Regions from separate parts of the Streptomyces sp. NPDC037126 genome, predicted to be linked through region 1. Evidence: predicted binding sites of a transcription regulator. Region 1 holds the regulator's gene; the other holds the start of a gene.

Region 1 (3,192 bases):
GCTCGCCGGACTCCTCCACCAGGTCGCCGCAGAAGACCACCTCCCGGGGACCCGGCACGCACACGGCGAGGTCGTGGGCGGTGTGGCCCGGGCCGACGTTGGCCAGCAGCACCTGCCGGCCCGCGCCGAGGTCGAGGGTCCACTCGCCGGAGACCAGGTGCCGGGGCGGGGCCAGGGCGTCCACCGCCTCGTCCGCGTCCGCCGCCGCGAGGCCGTTGCCGACCGCGTCCCGGCGCAGCTCCTCCCGCTCCTGGGCGAAGACCGCGTCGACGCCGACGGCCGCGTACACCCGCGCCCCGGCGAACGCGGCGGCGCCGAAGACATGGTCGAAATGGGCGTGGGTCAGCGCGAGATGGGTCACACGGCCGCCGGTCAGCTCCTCGGCCCGGGCCCGCAGCCGGGCGCCCTCGGCCAGACTCGACCCGGCGTCCACCATCAGTGCCGTACCCTCGCCGAGGACCAGCCCCACCGTGCAGTCCCAGCCGGGCAGCCGGCACCGTCCGACCCCGTCCGTCAGCCGCTCCCACCCGAGCTCTTCCCAAGTCACCGTCATACCGCGACGCTAGCCGTACGGACGGCCGGGACGGGGCCGACCTTGCCCGGGGTGCACCCCCCGGCCGTACACTGGCCGGGGAAGACTGGCACTCACATGCGAAGAGTGCCAGGTGGGACAAATCGCCGGACTGAGGGGACGACGTGCTGGAGGTGCGCGCGGATGCTGAGTGAACGCAGGCTTCAGGTGCTGCGCGCGATCGTCCAGGACTACGTCGGCACCGAGGAGCCGGTGGGCTCCAAGGCGCTCACCGAGCGGCACAACCTGGGGGTCTCCCCGGCGACCGTCCGCAACGACATGGCGGCCCTGGAGGACGAGGGGTACATCGCCCAGCCGCACACCAGTGCGGGGCGCATCCCCACCGACAAGGGCTACCGGCTCTTCGTGGACAAGCTCGCGGGCGTCAAGCCGATGACGGCGCCCGAGCGCAGGGCGATCCAGAACTTCCTCGAGGGCGCCGTCGACCTCGACGACGTCGTGGCCCGCACGGTGCGGCTGCTCGCGCAGCTGACCCGGCAGGTCGCCGTCGTGCAGTACCCGTCCCTGACCCGGTCCACCGTGCGGCACGTGGAGCTGCTCTCGCTCGCGCCCGCGCGGGTGATGCTCGTGCTGATCACGGACACCGGCCGGGTCGAGCAGCGGATGGTCGACTGCCCGGCGCCGTTCGGCGAGGCGTCCCTGGCGGACCTGCGCGCGCGGCTGAACAGCCGGGTCGCGGGCCGCCGCTTCGCGGACGTGCCGAAGCTGGTCGAGGACCTGCCCGACGCCTTCGAGGCCGAGGACCGGGGTACGGTCTCCATGGTGCTCTCCACCCTTCTGGAGACACTCGTCGAGGAGAACGAGGAGCGGCTGATGATCGGCGGCACCGCCAATCTCACCCGCTTCGGACATGATTTCCCCCTGACGATCCGGCCCGTCCTGGAGGCACTGGAGGAGCAGGTCGTGCTCCTCAAGCTCCTCGGCGAGGCGAAGGATCCGGGCATGACCGTGCGCATCGGGCACGAGATCGCCCACGAAGGACTCAACTCCACCTCCGTGGTGTCGGTGGGCTACGGTTCGGGCGGCGAGGCGGTTGCCAAGCTCGGCGTGGTCGGACCGACCCGCATGGACTATCCGGGAACGATGGGAGCGGTACGCGCAGTGGCACGGTACGTCGGACAGATCCTGGCGGAGTCGTAAGTGGCCACGGACTACTACGCCGTTCTCGGCGTGCGCCGCGACGCGTCGCAGGAAGAGATCAAGAAGGCCTTCCGTCGGCTCGCCCGCGAGCTGCACCCGGACGTCAACCCGGATCCGAAGACCCAGGAGCGGTTCAAGGAGATCAACGCCGCTTACGAGGTGCTGTCGGACCCGCAGAAGAAGCAGGTCTACGACCTCGGCGGCGACCCGCTCTCCCAGTCGGGCGGCGCGGGCGCGGGCGGCTTCGGGGCCGGTGGCTTCGGCAACTTCTCCGACATCATGGACGCGTTCTTCGGCACGGCGTCGCAGCGCGGGCCGCGCTCGCGCACCCGGCGTGGCCAGGACGCGATGATCCGGATCGAGGTCGAGCTGGACGAGGCGGCCTTCGGGACGACCAAGGACATCCAGGTCGACACCGCGGTCGTCTGCAACACCTGCAACGGCGAGGGCGCGGCCCCGGGCACCACCGCACAGACGTGTGACATGTGCCGCGGCCGCGGCGAGGTCTCGCAGGTGACCCGGTCCTTCCTGGGCCAGGTCATGACCTCCCGGCCCTGTCCCCAGTGCCAGGGCTTCGGCACGGTCGTGCCGACCCCCTGCCCGGAGTGCGCCGGCGACGGCCGGGTCCGCTCGCGCCGCACCCTGACGGTGAAGATCCCGGCCGGTGTCGACAACGGCACCCGGATCCAGCTCGCGGGCGAGGGCGAGGTCGGCCCCGGCGGCGGTCCGGCCGGCGACCTGTACGTCGAGATCCACGAGCTGCCGCACTCCACCTTCCAGCGGCGCGGCGACGACCTGCACTGCACGGTCACCATCCCGATGACCGCGGCGGCGCTCGGCACCAAGGTGCCGCTGGAGACCCTGGACGGTCTGGAGGAGGTCGACATCCGCCCGGGCACCCAGTCCGGCCAGTCGATCCCGCTGCACAGCCGGGGCGTCACGCATCTGCGCGGCGGCGGCCGGGGCGACCTGATCGTCCACGTCGAGGTCACGACCCCGACCAAGCTCGACCCCGAGCAGGAGCGCCTGCTGCGCGAACTGTCCAAGCTCCGCGGCGAGGAACGCCCCCAGGGCCAGTTCCAGCCGGGTCAGCAGGGCCTGTTCTCCCGGTTGAAGGACGCGTTCAACGGGCGCTGACGCCCGGCGGTGCTGCGGCCGGGGGTCCGGGGGTCGCCCCCGGGAAGGCACAGCCAGCCGGGTCGGCAGGGCCTGTTCTCCCGGCTGAAGGACGCGTTCAACGGGCGCTGAGAAGAGTGCCGATCGGTGAGGCTGCCCCTGGCTTATGCCAGGGGAAGCCCGGATTCGGACTTGTGCACAGGACGTGACAACATGCGGTCATGTCCTCCGCGCTGACCGATCTCTTTCCCCACCCGATCGTGCAGGCCCCCATGGCGGGCGGTGTCTCCGTCCCGCAGCTCGCCGCCGCCGTCTCCGAGGCCGGCGGCCTCGGGTTCCTCGCC
Region 2 (3,192 bases), on a different contig from region 1:
AGGACGTGACGGACGCGGAGGTCGTCGACGCCATCAAGCTGCTGGCCCGCACCGAGGGCATCTTCGCGGAGACGGCGGGCGGTGTGACCGTCGGCGTCACCCGCAAGCTGATCGAGGCCGGCGTGCTGGACCCGGCGAAGACCACGGTCGTGCTGAACACCGGCGACGGCCTGAAGACCCTCGACGCGGTGGCCGGCACCGGCCTCAGCGCCACCATCCGCCCGACCCTGGACTCCTTCCGAGAGGCTGGCCTCGCATGAGCGTGACCGTTCGCATCCCCACCATCCTGCGCACCTACACCGGCGGCAAGGCCGAGGTCTTGGCCGAGGGGGCGACCCTCTCCGAGGTCATCGAGGACCTGGAGAAGAACCACACCGGCATCGCCGCCCGGGTGCTGGACGACCAGGGCAAGCTGCGCCGGTTCGTCAACGTCTACGTCAACGACGACGACGTGCGCTTCGAGCAGGGCCTGGGGACCGCGACCCCGGACGGCGCCGGCGTCTCCATCATCCCGGCCGTCGCCGGCGGCTGACCGAATGACTGAACATTACCCTCGGTAACAGTGATTACCGAATGTTCATCCGATTGCCCCCTCCGTGAGAGAAGCGGAGGGGGCAATTCTGCGTGATTGAGCGCGGTACAGTTGGGGAACGCGCTCCCGGAGTGCCAACCGGAAGCCCTTGATTCATGCCGCACACCCGATAAGAAGTAGCCAAAGTGCACGGGTCTTATGCGGCTTTTGTGGCTTTTATGGGGCCCGACTTGCCCTGAATTCGGGTGAATTCTCGCCACATTCCGGGCCCGGCTCGTCCAGAATTCTCGTCCGATTGACCTGTTGCAGACGGCAGTTGGACAGATACATTCAGCCGCGGTCGACGCGTTCCGGCGCACGCCCCCGTCCCATGGGGGGTGAGGTCTGACCCGGGTCCGCGAAGTGCGGATCTGTGCAAGGGCCAGTAATAGGGGAGTTAGGCATGGCTCAGGGCACCGTCAAGTGGTTCAACGCGGAGAAGGGGTACGGCTTCATCGCGGTCGACGGTGGTGCGGACGTATTCGTCCACTACAGCGCCATTCAGATGGACGGCTACCGCACCCTGGAAGAGGGCCAGCGGGTGGAGTTCGAGATCTCGCAGGGCCAGAAAGGCCCGCAGGCCGACATGGTTCGCCTCAGCGCCTGAACGTTTCTTGTACGAAGGGCCCGCACCTCGCACAGGGTGCGGGCCCTTCGCCGTGCCCGTGGGCGCCGTGTTCGCGGGCGGCTGACGGGGGCGGCCGTACCCCCGAGGCGCTTGCACTCGACCATGCCGAGTGCTAATCATTGGCGTTAGCACTCTGAAGGTGAGAGTGACAAAGAAGGACCGGGTCGGTGAGGTCCGCAGGCCATGTGGGGCAAGGAACCACAGGCCGGCGAACCGTCCGTCGCGGGCGCGGGCGCGGTCCGAAGGAATCACCCCCAGTCCTGGAGGGACCACTTCACATGGCCAAGATCATCGCGTTCGACGAGGAGGCGCGGCGCGGCCTCGAGCGCGGCATGAACCAGCTCGCGGACGCCGTCAAGGTGACGCTCGGCCCCAAGGGCCGCAACGTCGTCCTCGAGAAGAAGTGGGGCGCCCCCACGATCACCAACGATGGTGTCTCCATCGCCAAGGAGATCGAGCTCGAGGACCCGTACGAGAAGATCGGCGCCGAGCTGGTCAAGGAAGTCGCCAAGAAGACGGACGACGTCGCCGGTGACGGTACGACCACCGCGACCGTTCTCGCCCAGGCCCTGGTCAAGGAAGGCCTGCGCAACGTCGCCGCCGGTGCCAACCCGATGGCCCTGAAGCGCGGTATCGAGAAGGCCGTCGAGGCCGTCTCCGCCGCCCTGCTGGAGCAGGCGAAGGACGTCGAGACCAAGGAGCAGATCGCCTCCACCGCGTCCATCTCCGCCGCCGACACCCAGATCGGCGAGCTCATCGCCGAGGCGATGGACAAGGTCGGCAAGGAAGGCGTCATCACCGTCGAGGAGAGCAACACCTTCGGCCTGGAGCTCGAGCTCACCGAGGGCATGCGCTTCGACAAGGGCTACATCTCCGCCTACTTCGCGACCGACATGGAGCGCATGGAGGCGTCGCTCGAGGACCCGTACATCCTCATCGCGAACTCCAAGATCGGCTCCGTCAAGGACCTGCTCCCGCTCCTGGAGAAGGTCATGCAGTCGGGCAAGCCGCTGCTGATCATCGCCGAGGACGTCGAGGGCGAGGCCCTGTCGACGCTGGTCGTCAACAAGATCCGCGGCACCTTCAAGTCCGTCGCCGTCAAGGCCCCGGGCTTCGGTGACCGCCGCAAGGCCATGCTCGGCGACATCGCCATCCTCACGGGCGGCGAGGTCATCTCCGAGGAGGTCGGCCTCAAGCTGGAGAACGCGACCCTGGACCTCCTGGGCCGCGCCCGCAAGGTCGTCATCACCAAGGACGAGACCACCATCGTCGACGGTGCCGGCTCCTCGGACCAGGTCAACGGCCGGGTCAACCAGATCCGCGCCGAGATCGAGAACAGCGACTCGGACTACGACCGCGAGAAGCTGCAGGAGCGCCTGGCGAAGCTCGCCGGCGGTGTCGCGGTCATCAAGGCCGGTGCCGCCACCGAGGTGGAGCTCAAGGAGCGCAAGCACCGCATCGAGGACGCCGTCCGCAACGCGAAGGCCGCCGTCGAGGAGGGCATCGTCGCCGGTGGTGGCGTGGCCCTGCTGCAGGCCTCCTCGGTCTTCGAGAAGCTGGACCTCGACGGTGACGAGGCGACCGGCGCCAACGCCGTGAAGCTCGCGCTGGAGGCCCCGCTGAAGCAGATCGCCGTCAACGGTGGTCTCGAGGGTGGCGTCGTCGTGGAGAAGGTGCGCAACCTGGCCGTCGGCCACGGTCTGAACGCCGCCACGGGCGAGTACGTCGACATGATCGCCGAGGGCATCATCGACCCGGCGAAGGTGACCCGTTCCGCTCTGCAGAACGCCGCCTCCATCGCCGCGCTGTTCCTCACCACCGAGGCCGTCATCGCCGACAAGCCGGAGAAGGCCGCCGCGCCGGCCGGCGGCGGCATGCCGGGCGGTGACATGGACTTCTGATCGACCTGAGGGTTGATCGCCTGTCCTGTGGACCGAGGGCGGTACGTCCAGCTTCCGGCTGGGGGTACCGCCCTCGGGCTTTCGCGGTGGGT

Evidence for each region. The regulator HrcA, encoded in region 1, represses chaperone genes, less so after heat shock. The targets are predictions, from matches to a motif close to TTNGCACTCNGNNNNNCNGAGTGCNAA.
Region 2: groL (chaperonin GroEL) is a predicted target of HrcA. The motif match lies at 1,289-1,315, and genes of this name have one in related genera.

What each region holds. Positions count from the first base shown of each region.
Region 1 covers NZ_JBVJTD010000001.1:221,294-224,485, forward strand. Annotated here, with positions in the region: gene ACZ7FF_RS00955 (MBL fold metallo-hydrolase) at 1-553, opposite strand, end outside; gene hrcA (heat-inducible transcriptional repressor HrcA) at 716-1,732, shown strand; gene dnaJ (molecular chaperone DnaJ) at 1,733-2,869, shown strand; gene ACZ7FF_RS00970 (nitronate monooxygenase) at 3,070-3,192, shown strand, end outside.
Region 2 covers NZ_JBVJTD010000014.1:139,172-142,363, reverse strand. Annotated here, with positions in the region: gene thrC (threonine synthase) at 1-260, shown strand, start outside; gene ACZ7FF_RS27900 (MoaD/ThiS family protein) at 257-532, shown strand; gene ACZ7FF_RS27895 (cold-shock protein) at 975-1,178, shown strand; gene groL (chaperonin GroEL) at 1,478-3,100, shown strand.